4 regions of the Formosa undariae genome follow, and region 1 is predicted to be linked to each of the others. Evidence: riboswitches for the same ligand, from Rfam matches in the RefSeq annotation. Region 1 holds a riboswitch; each other region holds the start of a gene.

Region 1 (5,258 bases):
GGTAATGGATTTCCGTAAACTACAAAATCATTTTCGTCTGTTGCATTTAATACAGTATGGTCGAATGCTAAAGTAATAGAACCTCCCCAAGCTCCTAAAGTAACGAAGCCATTTTTTGTGTTTAAAATCCCTTCTGCACTTTCTAAATTCCCTAAATTTTTGTTTAAGAATTGTCCTGGTGCTGGTAAATATTCAATTAATTCTGTAACGTAAGGCGTGCTATCTGCTGTTACTGGACGAATAAAAGCATCTACCGTTATATTATAATTGAAAGTAAACTCGCCACTAATGTTATATGCACGATAAGACAGCTCGTAATTCCCTGTCGTTTCAGGTGTAAAAGCGTAGGTGCTTTCAGACGATACTACACTATCTCCAAGGGTCCATTCGCTTGTATAGATATCATCATTTAAATTACTTGCTTCAAAAGTCTTCGTATCGGTCATTGTCATTGAAACAGCCTGCTCTGTAACAGAAAGTTCTATTTCCGGGACTAATATAGGATCTTCATCATCGCTTGAACACGCAAAAAATAATGCACTGCATCCAAATAATAGCGCTACTTTGTTTTGTTTTAAAAAATTTAATTTTTTCATTTTCATCTTTTTATTATAATTATTCTGGTTGATAAACAAATTGAATTTTGGCAGGAATATCGCCAGTGACAACTTTCCACTTAAATTCGCCGTCCGAATCGAAACAATACAAATCGCCAGGGGTAACGTAATCTTTTGCATCTGTTATATAGATGTCTTCATTTTCTGGATTTACGGCAATTCCGTAAGGGATTTGAATTAATTCCTCGTTGCCTTCAGCAATAAAAGAATCTTCTAAAACAGTTTCAGTTTTGGTGTCTAATTTGCTATACGAAATGGTATTTTCTCCTGTATAGTAATTAAATTCGGTACTGTAGATATAGGCAATGTCGTTATGAATAGTAAAATTACTTACTGCTAAATCGAACGTTTTCTTCACTTTATCTGTTTTAGTATCTACGACAAAAAAGTTTGAAGGTGTTTCAAAATAATCTCCTCGAGAAGACACATATAAATCCCCTTCGCTATCCACTTTTAAACGGTGTAGATTTTTAGCCACTTCGATGCGCTTCGTTTCTGTAAAACTTGGAATATCAATTACCGAAATACTAGTTTCGTACTCCGGTGGGCTATAACCACCAGAATTCGCCACATAAAGTTTATCGTCGTAAGCAACCAATTCTTCAGGCTGACGACCAACATCTACTTTACGAGTTACCGTTAAACTTGTCGTATCAATTTCGTTAACCTGTCCCTGTGGAGCACTTGGGTCACCTATTGTGCCCAAATAAGTACTTAAATAGGCTTTACCTTTATAAAACGTGATATATCTACAATTATCTACATTAATTTGTTTCAACTTAACACCAGTATTTGCATCTAGAACCTCAACTTTATTCGACGCATTAACTACGATATACATTTTAGAACCATAAATCCCTATATCGTTGGCAACATCTCCTAAGCCTCCAACTTCCGATGGGTTTGCATCCTTAAAACGTTCTTGTTTATATTCACCCGTCTCAAAGTCCATATAATCTAAAGAGGCTTTGTTCATAGACATGTTGCCTTCATTGACGACATAGAATCCTTTTAGAATACTATTTGGGTCAGGTGCTTGAGGTGTTTGATAAACTATCTCTGTAAAAATTGGATCGTCTGTTCTGCAAGACAAAACAGTCAATATAATTATAAAAATTAGTATATATTTTTTCATTTAATAATTAAAGTTTATAATTAATTGTAAAGCGGTACGAACGTCCCGGCATTGGGAAATTCTTAATCACATCGTATTGTTGGTCTAATAAGTTATTAACCTCTACTCCTATTTGAATGGGATTTTTCAACTCTTGAAATGTATAGTTAGCCGATAAATCGTGAGTATACCAAGGTTCTAGATAGTTAGATGCTATGTTTGCTTTCTGGCTGTAGCGACTTCCCGTATAAATAAAACTGTAGTTAAACTGAAACGCTTTATATCCTGTCATAACTGTTGCACTCCCGCTATGAAGCGGTATATATGGTATTTGGTCGCCATAACTATTACTATTAGCCGTTACATCTATTGATTCTTGATAAGTGTAATTAAGCATTCCGGTAACATTAAAATCTTTATAAAATGTTACGGAAGATTTTATGCCGACTTCTAACCCAGTAGTTTCTACTTCACCAAGATTTAGCATGGTCCATCTAAATAAATTAGCTCCGGGAACAGCCACAATTTTATCGGTAATCCATATTTTATAAACATCGGCTTGGATTTCGAAGAAGGATTTCTGTTTAGAATGTTGATATGAAAATCCGAAATCAATTTGCTCTGAATTTTCTGGTCTAAGAAAAGTATTCCCAACAAAAGTGTAGTACAAATCGTTAAAAGTAGGCATTCTGAAAATATTCTTATAAAACCCACGTAATCTCAAATCTGAATTTTGAAAAGGTTGTAGATTAATCAACACGGAAGGCGAGAATTTCTGAAAATCGTCTGCCGAATCGTAGGCTTGTACCGTCTCATTTACCGTGGTACTTAATACACTTAATTGAAGATTTAATCGTTTAAAATGAAAGTTACTTGCTAATGCATTTAGCATGGAAAATCGCTTGGGATATGCAAAACGATATAAGTTGGCATCGAGTGTATTTTCTTCAAAATCTGAAGCAAGAGATACTTCCCAAAACGGTTTCAGTTTAACCGTATTTACTATAGATGTGTAATATTTTTTCTGATTGTATCTGTTGTCTAAAATTCCATCCAGAGAAACAATTTCAGGGTCAACGTAACGCGTATAATCATCGGCGTATTTTCCTCTAACAACAAAGAAGTACGAGTCGTTTACTTCATATTTAAATTCACCTTGAATAAAACTATTTTTATCCCATAAACGTTGCGGACGCTCAAAACGATTTGCTACGATGGCACCTGGCAAACCGCGTTCGGAATCGAAATGATAATATTTTAAGTTCCAACTAATTTTCTTTGACGGATTTCCATAAAGCGCCGCTTCTACGCGATACGATTTTATGTCTGCATTTTTACGCACTGCTGTAGTATCATAAGTCCCATTCGTATATTGAAATTTATATTCACCATCGGCAGAGACCATTTCGGCACTCACGCGGGCAGCTATCTTAGGCGTTAAATTATAATCGAAAGAAAATGATGGATTAATTAGTCCGAAGGAGCCCGTTTTAAAGGTTACATCTGCTTGATATGCTTTTTCATTATTAAAATCTGGAGTTTTCGATTTTAAATAAATACTATTTGCAGACGCATAAGCATTTGCGGACTGGTCTAAATCGGTCCGTTGCCCTTGGTACAAGCTTACTTGTTCCATATTATTTAAGGAATATTTCCCTAAATCGACTTGACCATTTTGCGCATTTCCTAATTTAACACCATCGTAAAAGACTCCTGTATGTTGCGAACCCATACTACGAATATTCACCGTTTTTAATCCACCTACTCCACCGTAGTCTTTAAGCTGAACACCGCTAAAATAACGTATCGCATCGGCTACATTTAAACTATTTAAACGGGCTAACGTTCCGCCATCTAAAGTTTGCACTGGTGCTGGAGACACGTGTTTTTTATGTTGCGTAATATTATATTTTAATACAACTTCTTTCAGGGAGGTAGCGGCAACAGTATCCTGTTCTTGTGCCAAAACAGACACCGAACTGAAACACGTGATACATGTTATTAAAATAAAATTATAAAACAATTTTGAAAACCTCACCTCTATTAATTTATTGCAATCGAGGGCAGACTAACCGGTACGGGACACAGTTACTCCTAAAGAGAAGAATAATACGATTCTAATCCTAGCTTTTATCCCCGAAAGCTATTTGAATTACTAAAAAATGGCAGTTCTTCTGACTTACTCCTTCCACCTGGCCTTCCCTTTCTATTGAAAAGTGACCGAAAATTAGGTTTCCGTTATGAGCTTACAGCTGCGGGACAGTTTCGGATTTTCACCGAATTCTCTTTTAATGTTAATGTTTAAATAAACACAACAACCATTTCCCTTAATATTTAAAAATGCAAATTTAGACAAAAAACACAGATAGCAAACCATCTATTTCACATTTCATACTATTAAAATAATTCCTAGACTAATTACATCCTTTAAACACATGAAATCAGAATTTTATATAGTAAAGCAAATATAATGAGTAGGATTGATATCACTTATGATATCTATCATAGAAGATAACTATAAATTTTAAAATAAGATCTCGTGTGTGAGATCGCAACATCAATAAATTAGCATATATATTGATTCGAATAAACCCAACTTAAGTTAAGTGGATTACGGATTAGAATTTAAGGCCCCGAAAATAAACGAATACCTTGGTAATTTAAAAAAACCTGGAGAGAACCCTTCTTTCTTTATTTAGTTTCAAACATAATCTGAATAACACAGATAAAAATGAAGTTCGGGGTAAAAAGAAAAGGGCTGAAATATTTTATATTCCAGCCCTTTATCCTAAAACGTATTTTTTTATATAAGCTATAATCTTTGAAAATTAATTTAAGAAACCATTTAGACATTTCTAAATAGCCTTAGAACACAGTACGGTTGTAATAAGAAGTTTACTCTTCTACTACGATATCGTAATCATAATTAAATTCCCCTGCGATGTTATAAGCTCTGTAAGACAAAACATATTCTCCTGGAGCTTCAGCAACAAATTCATAAGAATTTTCAGAAGAAACTAAAATATCGTTTAAACTCCACTCATTAGCATATATGCTATCTACTTCTGTTACTCTTTGAGCCTCAAATGTAATGCGATCTCCAACTTTCATACCGTCCTTAAACGATAATTCTGTCATATTTAATTCGGGAGCAGCAACGCGAAAATCTGCATAGTCTTTTGCACAAGAAACAAACAAAGATGCGCATACTAGGAAAAATATGGCTGTACGCCATGTTCTGAAGTTTAATTTTTTCATTTTGTTATAGATTTGGGTTGATTCAATAATTTTACTAAAACTTCTCTAGCTACTACATTCCTTTTATTCGGAAATCAAGTATAAATCAGGTTAAAAATAAGCTTAAAGCTACTAGATGGTTTTATGTACTAATTAATTCTCTTTTTTATGTTAATATTATGATTATGTTATTTAATCTGTAAAAAATAATGACATCGATCACAGACTGAAAAAATATTCATCGTATAAATACGATATGTAATTTAGGTTAAGTCACTTATACCTTCGCA
Region 2 (5,258 bases), 660 kb from region 1:
AATAAAGACATTAATTATTCAAGTAAAATTGCATCCTCAGAAAAGAAAGTAGGTTATAGAAATATAGCACTCTGTAATTTTATAAAATCCTTAGGTAATATTAAAAACGAACCTTCAGATGTTTTAGATTTATATTTTGACATCTGCTCGCTAGAAATGAATTGCAAGGACCTTTCGGAACTCTTTTTATTCTTAGCCAATAATGGTAAAAAAATACTAGGTCAAGACCAAATTCTTACAGAAACGCAATCGAAACGTGTAAATGCACTTATGCAAACTTGTGGATTTTACGACGAGTCGGGAGAATTTGCATTTAGAGTAGGACTACCTGGTAAAAGTGGCGTTGGTGGTGGTATAATCGCTATATATCCAGATAAATATGCCATAGCTGTTTGGAGTCCCAAATTAAACAAAAAAGGAAATTCGTATAAAGGCATGAAGTTTCTTGAACAATTTACCTCGGTTACTAAGCTGTCTATCTTTTAGAGGGTCTATTTTCTTAACACTTCATTAGTTTTAAAAACATATAATGAGACGTCCTTATATAAAGTAACAACATCTGACTTAGATTTAATACATATTAAATCTAAGTCCAGTGAATCAAAAAATCATAGATATGATGGCTTATATATTTACTTGGGTTTGATGATTTAAAATGGATATCACTACATGTCTAAACAATTGATAAGATTTTTTGGTTTCGTGTTTATTTTAAAGGGATTAGACGTTAAACCTTTCTTAATTTTCAGACTTTTAGCCTATATTTTGGGTGCTTCCAACTTAAAATCCTAGCTTTGCTTTTTATTAAAACTTTAAAAACAGAGTATGAGTCAAGTAAAAGAGAATGATACAGTAAAAGTACATTACACAGGAAAGTTAAATGATGGTCGTGTATTCGATAGTTCTTTAGAGCGTGAGCCTATAGAAATTACTATTGGTCAGGGTATGTTAATTCCTGGTTTTGAAAATGCTATCATTGATATGAAAGTGAACGAGAAAAAAACAGTTGAAATAACTAAAGAAGACGCATACGGCGACATTAACGAAGAGTTGTTTCACAAAGTGGCCAACGAACAATTACCTCCAGAAGTAAAACCAGAACTAGGAATGGGACTGACTTCTAAAAGTGAAGATGGTAGAGAGCACCAATTTAGAGTTGTAGATATTCAAGATGATCATATTGTAGTAGATGGAAACCATCCACTTGCTGGTCAGGCTTTAACTTTCGATTTAGAAGTTATAGAGATTAAATAATTACCTCTATTTTATATATAAAAAATCCGGACAGGCGTTCGGATTTTTTTTATGCAAGAAAGTGTTTTAATACGTGTTATACTGAGATGAAGGACATATATAAATACTATATCATTACACTTTTCTTGATGATGAGTCTAAGTACAGACGCCTATGCTCAGAACGTTAACAAGATTGAGAAGGAAACCAATGAGGCTATTATATGGACTAGAGACAGGGCGTTAAAATTATCAGACTTTCAGGCAAAAGTAGATACCACAACGTCCAAAAAAGCAATTACGGGTGCAAACATTATTATTGTGCCTTATGCCTTTAAAAACGGGAAATATGAGTATCACGTTTTAGCGAAGTTTCATAAAGATATCTCTTGGATTAATACCAAGAGTGAATACATTTTAAAGCACGAGCAAGTGCATTTCGATATCGCAGAATTGTATGCCAGAAAAATGAGACGAGACATTGATAAAATAAAAAAATCAGCTGGAGACGTGTTGCAATCCGATTACAGACGCATTCATAAAAGCCTGTTTAGGTCGTATTACTATTTTCAGAAGCAATACGATGATCAAACCCACCATTCCACAGACCATGAAGAACAAGTCCGTTGGAATGCCATCGTTGCAGATGAATTGAAAAAACTAGAACATTTTAAACTGGATCTATAAATATGAATATACCCCTTTAATTTAAAAAACAGTTTAGAACAGATTTTGTTGTCTTATATTCAGGCGCGATTACGACCTTTAATAGCACCAAAATGATTATCAATTTTTATTTATTTACAATTGTCAATAAGTTCTGATAAGTAAATTATTAAAACTTATTTATAGTAGATAAATTTACACCCGATTTTAACTTTAATTGGTTATCAAGTTTACGAACTTGATATTAAAAGGGAATCCGGTGTAATTCTGGAACTGTCCCGCAGCTGTATGCTCACGAACGGAAGCTCAAATAAGGTCACTTTTCGAAAGAATGGGAAGGCCGAGTGAAAGGAGTTAGTCAGAAGACCTGCCATTTAATATTAATAATTCAATGTGCTTTCGGGGATTGAAGCTGGAGTTAGAAGAATGTTGTGCCATATTATATGCGTAGTCTCTTTCTTTTTCTTCCTTATGTTCCCAAGATCAGTATTGCAAATTTAAACATGATTAACAACTAATGGTTTGTAACCAAGATTGAATGCCTCGCTGTAATTTTTATTAAAAGATTACTGTTTTATCTAAATTTATTTAGAAAAGAAGGGGTTTAAATTAAGGTTCACTAGACCAACTTAATATCGTAAGTATGGAAATAATTCAAATTATTAAAAGAAATTTTAAGTCAAAACCATTCGATCTTCAGAAAATTACAGCTGCTGTTACAAAAGCTATGCTAGCCGTTAACCATGGTTCTAGTATTGATGCAGAACTAATAGCAAAAAATGTATATATCGAGCTTTTAGAGCGTCGAAATCAAGATAAAGATTACGTACCAACAGTAGAAGAAGTACAAGATATTGTCGAGAAAAAACTAATGCATAGTGAGTTTGTCGATGTAGCGAAAGCTTATATTATTTATAGAAATAACCAGACGCAGAGTAGAAAAAGTAATATTTTCGAAAAACGTATCAATTTAAAACCTTACGAATACCCACAACTTTACGAATATGTTCCTGCTATTCGTCACTCCTACTGGATTCATACCGAATTTAATTTCACGAGTGATATTCAAGATTTCAAATCGGCTTTAACACCTGTAGAGCAAAGTGCAATAAAAAACACGATGTTGGCTATCTCTCAAATAGAAGTTGCAGTAAAAACCTTTTGGGGCGATATTTATCACCGCATGCCTAAGCCAGAAATAGGATCTGTGGGTGCCACTTTTGCTGAAAGTGAAGTGAGACATCATGATGCGTATTCACACCTATTAGAGATTTTAGGATTAAATAATGAATTCGAAAAATTAAAGAAAAAGCCTGCTATTATGAAGCGCGTTCAGTATTTAGAAACCGCTTTAAAGAACGCTAAAAGTGAGAATAATGAAGAGTATGCAGAATCTGTATTACTATTCTCTCTATTTATAGAACATGTGTCTTTATTCTCTCAGTTCTTAATCATCATGGCTTTCAATAAGCATAAAAATATGCTTAAAGGGATTTCAAATGTCGTAGAGGCCACTTCTAAAGAAGAACAAATTCACGGGGATTTTGGTATCGAGCTTATTAATATTATTAAGGACGAACACCCAGAATGGTTTAACGACACGTATAAGATTATGATTCAGCAACTTTGCGAAGAAGCATATCATTCTGAAAGTAAAATTATAGATTGGATTTTCGAAAAAGGTGAATTAGATTTTATTCCGAAAGCGGTTATAAACGAATTCATAAAAAATCGTTTTAATAACTCTTTAGAGAGTATTGGAATTGATAAAATATTTGAAATTGATCACAAATTATTAGCTCAAACAGAATGGTTTGATGACGAAATAATCGGAACAAAACACGGAGATTTCTTCGTTAAACGTTCAATTAATTATAGTAAAAGAGCCCAAAGTATAACTAGCGACGACTTATTTTAAAAATGGAAAACAACACTTACAATCAAGACCCTGTAACAACATCAGAAAAAAATAATACTCAAAATTTAGTTGATGCTAGACACGCTGCATTAAACACTAAAAACGGTACAATAGATAATGATTCCTTTGGGTGGTTAAACGAAAATAGCCGTAAATTTTTAGAATCTGGATACCTTACAGAAGGTGTTAAACCAAAAGAACGTATTAGAGAAATTGCAGATCGTGCGCAAGACATTTTAAAAATGCCTGGCTTTAGCGATAAGTTTTATAACTATATGTCGCAAGGTTTTTATTCATTAGCATCTCCAATTTGGTCTAATTTCGGACAAAAACGAGGCTTACCAATTAGTTGTTTTGGTTCGCATATCGACGACGATATGGGAAACATCCTGTTTACACAATCTGAAATTGGAATGATGTCTAAATTAGGTGGTGGAACCTCTGGGTATTTTGGTAAAATTCGTCATAGAGGCTCTGAAGTAAAGAATAATGGAACAGCCTCAGGAGCGGTTCATATTATGCGTCTTTTCGAATCTATGGTCGATGTTGTAAGTCAAGGTTCTGTGCGTCGTGGTCGCTTCTCTCCATACTTACCAATAGACCATAAAGACATTATGGAATTCCTAGAAATTGGTTCTGAAGGAAACGCTATTCAAGAATTAACGCACGGGGTAACCGTAACTAATGCTTGGATGCAATCTATGATTGATGGTGATAGTGAAAAAAGAACAATTTGGGCAAAAGTATTACAAAGCAGAGGAGAAATGGGTTACCCATATATCTTCTTTACAGATAATGCAAATGAAGGTTCTGTTGATGTATACAAGGATAAAAATCATCCGATTTACGCGAGTAATTTATGTACAGAAATCATGTTACCTTCAGACGAAAATTGGTCGTTTGTTTGCGTATTATCTAGTATAAATCTACTTAATTACGACAAATGGAAAGATACCGATGCTGTAGAAACTATGGTGTACTTTTTAGATGCTGTAATTTCAGAGTTTCTAGAAAAATTAGAATCTTATAGAGATTCTGAAAGCCGTGAAGACCGTCAGACATTCCTTTTCATGGAGCGTGCGTATAACTTTGCTAAAGAAAACAGAGCTCTAGGCTTAGGTGTTTTAGGATGGCACTCGTTATTACAATCTAAATCGTTGTCTTTTGATAGTCAGGAAGCATTCAGCTTAAATAGTGAAATATTTAAAACTATAAAAGAACGTTCTTATAAAGCGTCAGAAGAACTTGCAACGGTATTAGGAGAACCAGAACTTCTTAAAGGTTATGGCCGTCGAAATACAACTTTAAATGCTATTGCTCCAACAACATCTTCAGCTTTTATTTTAGGACAAGTATCTCAAGGTATCGAACCTATTTGGTCTAACATTTATGTAAAGGATATTGCAAAAATTAAAACCACTATAAAGAATCCGTATTTAGTT
Region 3 (5,258 bases), on a different contig from region 1:
CGGAAGTTGAACTATTTTTTAAAATATTAAATGCATAAATATACAGCCCACTCCAATAGGTGTTAAAAACAATATCGAAATCAAGCTCAGCTTGTTGACTCATACATATTAACTTTTTTCAAAGTTAACAAGTTATCAAGCATCATCTATATTAAGCTTATGTAAACTATTTATCTGATATGTACGACGCCTAGAACTCATTAAAAGCAAATAATAAAACATGATCACATAAACCCTTTTTATAAATCAAAATATGATTTATGTGATCATGCGCTTTATTAATTTAAATGGTAAAATCTTAAGTCTGCTTCTTGTTGTCTTGCAGAACTAAAGTTTGAAACACGCTTTAAATACCCAATAACTCGCGTCCCATAATCGACATCCTTAGAGCCACATGAACTGCATTTCTGAAGTGTTTTCTTATCAATATTATTACACGTATTACAGATTGTAATTTTCACATTAAAACAAAAATAATTACACCCAGCCATAGCTGTCGCATGAATCAGTTTTAAGAATCCATCTTTATTCGGAGCTTCTTCTAAATTTAAATGCAACGCAGAACCACCATCTAAATACTTAATAATATCGTCGCCGTGCAACATGATTTTATCTAAAGTATTTACAGAAGTATCTTCAACAGCATAGAAATAGGAATTATAACACTCGCGAGGAGAAAACAAACCATCTTCCTTATCCCATTTTGCGTTTTTAACACCTAAATTTTCAGCAGGGACAAATTCGGTATTAAACATATATCCGAATTCTTTTTTGGCTTCTTTATTCGCATCATAAATAATTTTAAGATTTGTAGACACAAACGATTTATAGGTCTCGTTATTCTCTGCGTTTATACCTAAACTTTCTGCAGCTTCCACCATACCATTAATTCCAATGGTTAAAAACTGTTTTTCCAAAGCGATAAAACCTGAATTATAAACAGGTAGCATGCCTGCATTTTTATATTCTTCGATCAAGCTTCTATAAGCCACCTGATATTTCTGAATTTTCTGAATTACAATTTTTAAATCATCTCCCTTTTGCACCAAGCGATTCATGTTTAACGTAATCACATTTATAGATCCGGTAGATACTCCGCCTGCCCCAAGCGAATAACTAAAGGTGTTATCACTAATTTCATTTCTTAACCGGCAACAAGACGCTAAACTATCGGCACTTTCAGACTGATAGATAAAAAACGAGTTTCCCTCACTTAATTCTGAAGCACACATGTCTGCAAAATCATGATCTACAGGTTTTCCATCCTTTACCAACATGGCCGCGGTAACCACAGGAAAAGTCAATACTGCTTTTTCGCGTTCGGCATTAAACCACGTCATAAAAAATTGTTGTAATTTATTTAAGCTTTCAAGTTCTGGTTTGCTCATATCTGGAAATACAAATTCACCGAATAAGCTTTCAAAATATTTTTCGTCGTATAAAGAAATATTCCAGAATACTGACTGATACCCTCTAGCGGCAGCAGGCTGATTTATAGCATATACAACATGTTGTAAATGATTTTCGATGGTTTTAGTATTTGTATTTACATAATCTGCACCAAAATCTTTACGTGCAAAATAATCGAAATACAACAAAAACTCTACCGTTGCCAAAGCACCTGCAAATTGAGAGCTCACTGCAAAAACAAGATTTACAAACTCGCCACAAAAACTTTCTAAATGTTGTGGAGCTTTACTTTCCCCTCCTAATTTTGTTAATCCATCAAACAAAAACGGATACATACTTATAGAAGCACAGTACGGTTTTAAAGAGGTTTCGTCATGCACATATATTTCATGAGATTCTATTTGTCTAACATATTCGTTCGCTAAATCGTCTCCAAATAAGTCTGCTATTTTATTTTTCACCAATTGCCTGTTTACCTGAATATTTATGTCTTTATTCAATTCGGCTTCCATAGTGGCTATATTTTTAGAAGACACATTAGCATTGGCATCCATTTTAGAGCCATCGGCGGCATTAGACGCGTTGATATAATTACTAATGAAATTGATTTTTTTATTGACTTGTTCTTGGGTTAATCTAATCATGGCTTAATGGTTTTTTAATAAATAAGTGATTTAATAACGAATTTGATTGTACGTGTGTAAATTTCTGATTGGTAGATAAAGCGTCTAATCCTCCTAATTCCGAAATCCACTTACCTGTTTTAATCCAAGTAAGCTCTCGTAATATATTTGCGCTAATATTATCTTCCCCTGTATATAAACAGGTTTTATAGTCTAGTTTTCGAGCGTAATGAAGACAGTTAACAAGCTCTGCCTCGTGCCATTCCCCGCCCATAAACAAAACACAACTTGCAAGCCCTTTATACTTTTTTAGAGTGTTTTTAAACGTTTCTAAGGTGAGTTCCGTGCCATTTTTCTCTTTCCATAGCATAGGAGAATGACAGCCTTTACAATGTAGTTTACAACCACAAATGCTAAAACAAATGCTAATTTCTCCAGGAACTTCCTGAAGTGCTATCTGAATGTTTGAATAATACATCCTTCTTTAAATTAGTCGACAAACAGGTATAAACAGACCGTTCTATCGATAGGTTAATCGTCAAAAAGCTAAGAGTATTTCTAATAAGAATATTCTATGCCATACACCTTTTTCCCGAAAGCTCGACATGATTTTGAATTTGGCAGGTCTTCTGACTCGCTCCTGTTTTACGCCTTCCCATTTCAATATATTGAAACAGTGGCTAAAAGAATGTAAAACATTTTAGAGAGCTTACAGCTGCGGGAACAGTTTAGGTTTTCCACCCAATTCCCTTTTAATCCCTGTATACTAGCGATGTATACTAAGAACCAATTTCTAAGTTAAAGATAAATAAGAAATCAAGATGTAAATTATATGTGCAGATATTTTATCAATAGAGTTGTTAACACTTCTTAAATCGGAGCGTCGTTTTTAATCCGTTATAAAAACGGATCATTCCTAATTGTTGCGTTTTTAAAATTATGTGGTTAATCGAGAAATAAAGAAATAATTCTACAGCTTTATGTTCTCGACTCCGCTCGAACACCCTAAAAAAACATGCGTTTTTTACTGTTATACATGCAATCTAGACGAGAACTTAAAAGTTTGAGAATTTAAACGGTATTTGAGTCGCCCAGAGAACCTCTTCATAATAATCTACAACCTGGTTTTTATGCCTACACATAGTCTATAGGACAGAATCTATATTTGATTAATAAAAAACATTGTATGTTCTCGACTCCGCTCGAACGCCCTCAAAAAACATGGCGTTTTTTATTGTTTTACAGGCAATCTAGAACAGAGATTAAAAGATTAAGAATTTAAATGGTATTCGATCCGAGTCGAGAATCTCTTCATGATTATCTACAACTCAACAAACCGTCTTCTTTATTTTATTTTGCATTTTTAATACCTAAATTTTCTATAGCCATACCCACTTTAAGCGATAGGCAAGCCTTTTCCTTGCTTTTTCATGATGCTAAGTAGAGATTTTGCATCAATATCAATTTTCTTAACCATTTTATTATCGACGATCAAAACTTCACCTTCTAAAGCGTTTGTTGTACTCGGAAAAAACACCACAGAATTGCTCGTTTTTTCATCTATTAAAAGACCTGGTTTATCACCCATTGGTGTACTAATTAACACAGATGTTCTATTATCTGGTTTCGGACTTATTTTATTCTCAAGCTCGGTTTTATATTTACTATATCCCGGAATAACATCAAGCAACATACCTTCAAACCAATCGTAAAATTTCATAAAACGTGGTAAGGTTGCCAGATATCCAAAAACATAGAAAATAATTAGTATTAGTAAACCTGTTGTAATGGTTAAGGAATACTTTCCGAAAAAATCGTCTAAGTGCAGGTTATGAACAACAATTTTTCCGAGATGACTGACTTTGTACCATAGTTTTTCAATTACAATAAAAAGAATAAATATGGGTAACAAATACATCATACCACTTACAATTTTATTTTTCGGTCTTACTAGACGTTTTTTGTAATCCTTCATTGGTTTTAGGTTGGTTATTGGGTATAAAGTTATGAGCTCAAATTATATCACTTCATAAAAATAAGATAGAATCATAAGCTAGTGTATGTTAAAAGTAAATAAAAAATTAATAATCAGATTTGAAAAATGTTTTTATACACTGTTTAGCTTCAGTTTATTTTATTCGTTTTATGCAAGAAGCCAAAACTATACAAATGATAATATTGGCACACAAAGATGTAAAATATGGCCATTAACCCTAAATTATAAAACAAAAAAAAGCCGACTATAAATAGTCGGCTTTCTCTTATTGTGCGGGCGGGGAGACTCGAACTCCCACACATTGCTGCACTAGATCCTAAGTCTAGCGTGTCTACCAATTCCACCACGCCCGCAATAAGGTGTGCAAATATAAAAATTAGTTTCAATAAACAATTCAACTTTTGAAAAAAAATTCAACAATTTTGTATTTTTGTATCAAACAGAATATTTCCACATGAAAAATATCTCGACTTACATCGAAAACAACAAGGATAGATTTATAAACGAACTTATCGAACTACTTAAAGTACCGTCTGTTAGTGCTGACTCAGCATACAAAGACGACGTATTAAAGACTTCAGAGATCGTTAAAACACGTCTTGAAGAAGCAGGATGCGATCACGTAGAAATTTGTAAAACCGATGGACACCCAATTGTTTATGGTGAAAAAATTATCGACAAATCGCTTCCAACCGTACTTGTTTACGGTCATTACGACGTACAACCGGCAGATCCCATCGAACTTTGGACGTCTCCACCATTCGAACCTGTAATAAAAACTACCGAAACACATCCCGAAGGCGCTATTTTTGCGCGTGGTGCTTGCGACGATAAAGGTCAGATGTATATGCATGTAAAGGCAATGGAATTCATGACCAAAAACAATGAGTTACCATGTAACGTAAAATTCATGATTGAAGGTGAAGAAGAAGTTGGTAGTGTAAACCTAGCAACCTTTGTAAAAAACAATCACGAGAAACTTAAAAACGACGTTATCCTAATTTCAGATACGGGAATGATTGCGAAGGATGTGCCTTCTATCACGACAGGATTACGCGGATTGAGCTATGTAGAAGTTGAGGTTACCGGACCAAATCGCGATTTACACTCTGGCCTTTACGGTGGTGCTGTTGCAAACCCAATCAATATATTAACCAAAATGATTGCGTCTCTTCACGACGAAAACAATCACATTACCATTCCTGGTTTCTACGACAGAGTTGAAGAAT
Region 4 (5,258 bases), 480 kb from region 1:
GAAAGGTTTTATTCGCTTCTATCTGATAAGATTCTCCTGCTTTAAAGGTTTCCCAATTGCTAGATTCTGGTAATAATACGGTCATTGTACCTTCTATAACATTCATAGTTTCATGTTTGTCGGTGGCAAATTCGTAGGTTCCTGCTTCCATAACGCCTAAAGTCGATGCTCCAGTTGCCGATTGATAGCCTAAAGATTTTACATTACCTTCAAAATAGGTGTTGCTTGATATCATAATATTTGGTTTTAATGAAGGTTAAAAGTATAACAATGCTTTTTAAAGGACAAGTAAGAAGCCATAAACCCTAAAAATTCCATACCGACAGAAAATAAAAAATCGCCTAAAAATTTCTTTCTAGACGATTTCTCTTGGTTAATGATACATTTGGGGTATTAATCGTTGAAATATAATCCGTTTGGACCTACACCAACAATATAAGTATTTAATAGAGATCCTGTTAATGAGTATTCGTAAGCTGTTCCTCCAGAAGCAAAATCGCCACCATCTGTAATGTAAATCTTATCGTCTTCTACAGTAAAACTATACATAGCACCATACAGAGAAGTCGATGTATATTCTAATACTTTAGAAGGTGTTGTACCATTAATATCTAATTTATATACAGATGTTGCATCTGTAAAATACATAATATCATCTTCAATATTTAATAGCCTAGGACTTGTAACCACCCCTGATAAATCAATAGTATTTGTAATTGTGTTTGAAGCTGTGCTAATCTCAAAAATATTTGGTGTACCAGCAAAATTAGTTGTCAATACGTATAGATTGTCATCTTCCTCAACTATAGAATTAGGAGAATTTCCATCACCTAAATCAATAATTGTCGTTGCATCTGTACTAGGATTTAAAACAGTAATAGTTTGTCCGCTACCATAATATCCATTAGCAAAATAGATCATATCATCTTCTTCCATAACTTTTTCTGCATTTTCCATTGCAAAAGTAGATGTAGAATAATCTGATAAATTTATTACAGTAACAAAATCATCTGCAGATCCTAATTCCCATCCAGCAGAATTTGTAACATAGGCTTTTCCGTTTGCAATAGCACCGTATCTAGGATTTTCAAAATCGGTAGAAATTGTAGTCTTGTATTCAAAAGTGTAACGATCTACAACAGTAATTTGGTCTGCATTTCCAGAAATAATGTAAGCATTATAGTCATCAAAAAACATACTTTGTAAATATGTACCCGTTTCTGGAGACGTTGGATTTACAGTTCTGTAAACGTCGTCTTCCATCGTACCGTCGTTTCCAATAAAAGAAATACTTGCTGTTGCAGGGTTAGCATTCCCTTCGTTTAATACAAAATATCCAGTGTCGTAATCTCCTTTAGGAAGGTCTGGAGTTGCATCGTCGTCATTACTACATGAGCTTAAAAAAGCAGTGCTCGCAAGAGCTAGTACTAAAAATTTGTTTATCTTTTTCATAGTTTAATTAATTATATATTAATGTTTTAAGTAATTTTAGTTATGCCGTCCTGTTGCTTCTTAATATGGGAATGACAGGATTTTTTTGATTTTAAGTCTAAATTTACACCGTTCTTAATCCCTGTCGTATCTCGAAAATAAGCGCTAGTTGCCTTACCTAATCCATGCTCTTTCGAATAAATAGGGGATGTACAATACGTATTTAATTGCGAATTGGCAGAAGTTAGAATGGTGTCTAATTTCTGAATAGAATCGCTTAACACAAAAGACTGTGTTAGAACGCATGCAAAAAATAAAAAATAGAGTATTCGTTTTTCTTTCATATAGTTAAGACTCTTTGCCCGAAAGTCAATTAGTTTAGCTGAATTTGGCAGGTCTCCTGACTCTCGTCTTGTTAATTACCTTCCCAATTTTAAATTAAAATCAGTGGTGTATTAGAGTTTTAATAACAAGCATTTTGCAAAGCAAAACTAAGATTACAGTTGCGGGAACAGTTCGAGATTTACACTCAATTCCCTTTTAATCCATCATTTTAAATGATATGAACCAAAATTCGGTTCAAAACTAATGTTTTTATTTCTACTAAAATATAAATCCCATTTTTTTCGTAAAGAAGTTTCAGTATTATGGGTGTTATTTCTACTAAAAAATTAAAATATTTATTTCGTCTGAAATTTATATGCTTACATTTGAAGTGTCTTTATATTAAATTGAGGTGTGTATTAATTCGTTTTGAATATTATAATTCACACTTTTCAAAATTGAATTAAATGAAACCTTTTCAGTTAAAATTTTTAGTTATTCTACTCTTTGTGTTCGCTTTTAGTTGTAAAAACGACGCAAAAGCAGTCAAAGAAATACAAGAACAAAGTATAGATTTATCTTTAAAGCATGCTAAAGGCTTTTCGGTTAAAACGTTTAAAAATTATAAGGTTTTAGAAATTTATAGTCCATGGCCAAAAGCAGACAAGAGTTATAAATTTGCTTTAGTCGATAAGGACCAGATGGATATTGTAGATTTGAATGCAGACGATTTCGAGTCTATAATTCCTATCCCAATAGAGCGCATTGTAGTGACATCGACAACGCATTTGCCTGGCTTAGAATTATTAGGTGAAGATGAAAAATTAGTTGGATTTCCAGGAACACAATATGTGTCTTCAGAAAAAAATAGAACACGAATTGATAATAAAGAAATTCGTGAGCTTGGCAAAAACGAAGGGGTAAATACAGAAGTACTTTTAGAATTGCGACCAGAAGTTGTGATCGCTTTTGGCGTAGATGGGAATAATAGTTCTATGGAAACCGTTAAAAAAGCAAATATTCCAGTTATTTATAACGGGGATTGGGTCGAAGAAACGCCATTGGCAAAAGCCGAATGGATTAAGTTTTTTGGTGTGCTGTTTAATAAAGAAGATAAAGCAGAAGCCGTTTATAATAGTATTGAAACGGAATATGTAATGGCTAAAACGTTAGCCAAAAATGTAGAAAATAGACCTAGTGTATTTAGTGGAGCCATGTATAAAGATGTTTGGTATATGCCAAATGGCACCAGCTCAGAAGCACAGCTTTTAAAAGATGCAAATGCCAATTATCTTTGGAAAAATACGCAAGGCTCGGGAAGTTTAGCACTAAACTTCGAAACGGTTTTTAATAAAGCTAAAATGGGCGACATTTGGATTAACCCTTCAATTTACGGGAGTTTAAAAGAACTTGAAAAGGCGAATGTGCATTACACAAAATTTGATGCTTTTAAACAGAAACATGTCTATTCTATGTCTAATACCACAGGAGCAACAGGAGGTGTACTGTATTATGAATTAGGGCAGTCTAGACCCGATTTAGTTCTGAAAGATTTAATTAAAATTTGCCATCCAGAACTCCTTCAAGATCATAAATTATTCTTCTTTAAAAAGTTAAATTAATTGCCAAATCAGCAGACATATAGAACCGCGTTTTTAGTGCTTATTGGGCTATTACTATGTTGTTTTTTTATAAATATTAGTTTGGGGTCAGTTTCTATTCCGCTACATGGAGTTTTTGATAGTGTTTTTGGAAATTCGACGAATGAGTCTTGGGGTTATATCATTCAAAATTATAGGTTGCCAAAAGCAATTACAGCCATATTAGTAGGATCTGGTTTAGGGGTTTCAGGACTTTTAATGCAAACCTTATTTAGAAATCCTTTAGCAGGACCTTTTGTTTTGGGAATAAGTTCTGGCGCTAGTTTAGGAGTGGCCTTAGTGATTTTAGGCTCAGGGCTTTTTGGTGGTGCTTTTGCCGTATTATTAATTTCTAAATGGAGCGTTGTAATTGCAGCGAGTTTAGGAAGTTTCTTAGTGCTTTTATCCGTATTGTTAGTGTCATCTAGAGTGCGAGATACTATGGCTATTTTAATTATCGGACTCATGTTTGCGAGTATAACCGGTGCTATTGTAGGAGTTCTGTCTTATTTTAGTTCGGCCGAACAATTACAGCGCTATGTGTTTTGGGGCTTTGGTAGTTTGGGAAATTTATCATGGCTAGAATTAGGTGTTTTTGCATCGATTTATGGTGTTGGGTTGGTACTGAGTTTAGCATCAATAAAAGCACTAAATACGTTGTTATTAGGTGATAATTATGCTAAAAGTTTAGGCTTAAATTTAAAGCGAAGCCGATTGTTTATTATTTTAGCCACCAGTTTATTAGCAGGAACCATTACGGCTTTTGCTGGTCCAATTGCTTTTATCGGACTTGCGATTCCTCACTTAACACGTCTGGTTTTTAATACGTCTAATCATAAAATATTATTACCTGCAGTAGTGCTATTAGGAGGAATTATCATGTTAATCTGTGATACCATTGCTCAGATTCCGAATAGCGATTATACCTTACCTATTAACGCCATTACGTCTTTGGTTGGTGCTCCAATTGTGATATGGCTATTGGTTAGAAAACGAAATTTGATGTTTTAAGATGACGGGAAATAGCAAACATATCATTTTAAAAACTGAAGATTTATCTATCGGTTACCGTTCTAAACATAGAGATCATACTATTTCTAAGGATATTAATATTGCTTTAGGAAAAGGAGAATTGATTGGATTGGTTGGAGGAAACGGAATTGGAAAATCTACCATGTTGCGGACTTTAACGAATACACAGCCTGCGTTAAGCGGTCAGGTTTTTATAAATAATAAAGATGTCACTATTTATGACGCTTTAGAGTTGGCGCAAGTGTTAAGCATCGTGTTTACAGAAAAAATAACCTCTAAGAACTTATCCGTTTTCGAGTTGGTTGCATTAGGAAGACAGCCCTATACCAATTGGATTGGAACGTTATCCGATTTAGATTTGGAGAAAGTAATGCACGCTTTGCAACTTACAAATATTGAAGATTTAAAACATAAAAAATGTTTTGAACTAAGTGATGGGCAGCTTCAAAAAGTTATGATTTCAAGAGCACTAGCTCAAGATACTGATTTAATTATTTTAGACGAGCCAACGACACATTTAGATATGTATCACAAAGCATATACTTTAAAATTACTTCAAAAATTAGCAAAAGAAACAGGGAAGACCATATTGTTTTCGTCTCACGAAATAGATTTAGCGATTCAGCTTTGCGATAAAATGATTGTCATGACACCTGAAAATGTGGTTTCAGATGCGCCATGTAATTTAATTCAGCAGGGTGTGTTTAGTACTTTATTTCCCGATGATTTAATTCAGTTTGATCCGGAAACGGGAAGTTTTCGTGTGAATAAATAAGGTTTAAATCTTAGTCTCTGCATTCTTTTCCTTCGATTAAAAACGACTATATTTGA

Evidence for each region. A riboswitch is a leader RNA that binds a small molecule or an ion and turns the genes downstream of it on or off. The one in region 1 is predicted to bind cobalamin.
Region 2: linked by a shared signal. The riboswitch ahead of ACFFVB_RS05225 (ribonucleotide-diphosphate reductase subunit beta) and the one ahead of ACFFVB_RS07810 (TonB-dependent receptor domain-containing protein) in region 1 are both predicted to bind cobalamin.
Region 3: linked by a shared signal. The riboswitch ahead of nrdG (anaerobic ribonucleoside-triphosphate reductase activating protein) and the one ahead of ACFFVB_RS07810 (TonB-dependent receptor domain-containing protein) in region 1 are both predicted to bind cobalamin.
Region 4: linked by a shared signal. The riboswitch ahead of ACFFVB_RS06035 (hypothetical protein) and the one ahead of ACFFVB_RS07810 (TonB-dependent receptor domain-containing protein) in region 1 are both predicted to bind cobalamin.

What each region holds. Positions count from the first base shown of each region.
Region 1 covers NZ_JBHMEZ010000003.1:1,065,802-1,071,059, forward strand. Annotated here, with positions in the region: gene ACFFVB_RS07800 (hypothetical protein) at 1-596, opposite strand, end outside; gene ACFFVB_RS07805 (YncE family protein) at 616-1,752, opposite strand; gene ACFFVB_RS07810 (TonB-dependent receptor domain-containing protein) at 1,760-3,706, opposite strand; cobalamin riboswitch at 3,879-4,069, opposite strand; gene ACFFVB_RS07815 (hypothetical protein) at 4,627-4,989, opposite strand.
Region 2 covers NZ_JBHMEZ010000003.1:404,631-409,888, forward strand. Annotated here, with positions in the region: gene ACFFVB_RS05210 (glutaminase) at 1-486, shown strand, start outside; gene ACFFVB_RS05215 (FKBP-type peptidyl-prolyl cis-trans isomerase) at 826-1,254, shown strand; gene ACFFVB_RS05220 (DUF922 domain-containing protein) at 1,341-1,919, shown strand; cobalamin riboswitch at 2,100-2,287, shown strand; gene ACFFVB_RS05225 (ribonucleotide-diphosphate reductase subunit beta) at 2,542-3,816, shown strand; gene ACFFVB_RS05230 (ribonucleoside-diphosphate reductase subunit alpha) at 3,819-5,258, shown strand, end outside.
Region 3 covers NZ_JBHMEZ010000001.1:212,118-217,375, forward strand. Annotated here, with positions in the region: gene ACFFVB_RS00880 (RNA polymerase sigma factor) at 1-103, opposite strand, end outside; gene nrdD (anaerobic ribonucleoside-triphosphate reductase) at 279-2,054, opposite strand; gene nrdG (anaerobic ribonucleoside-triphosphate reductase activating protein) at 2,047-2,511, opposite strand; cobalamin riboswitch at 2,636-2,839, opposite strand; gene ACFFVB_RS00895 (DUF502 domain-containing protein) at 3,430-4,008, opposite strand; tRNA gene ACFFVB_RS00900 (tRNA-Leu) at 4,301-4,382, opposite strand; gene ACFFVB_RS00905 (dipeptidase) at 4,484-5,258, shown strand, end outside.
Region 4 covers NZ_JBHMEZ010000003.1:582,328-587,585, reverse strand. Annotated here, with positions in the region: gene ppnP (pyrimidine/purine nucleoside phosphorylase) at 1-235, opposite strand, end outside; gene ACFFVB_RS06040 (DUF5074 domain-containing protein) at 394-1,452, opposite strand; gene ACFFVB_RS06035 (hypothetical protein) at 1,479-1,775, opposite strand; cobalamin riboswitch at 1,805-2,018, opposite strand; gene ACFFVB_RS06030 (ABC transporter substrate-binding protein) at 2,223-3,377, shown strand; gene ACFFVB_RS06025 (FecCD family ABC transporter permease) at 3,378-4,406, shown strand; gene ACFFVB_RS06020 (ABC transporter ATP-binding protein) at 4,408-5,202, shown strand.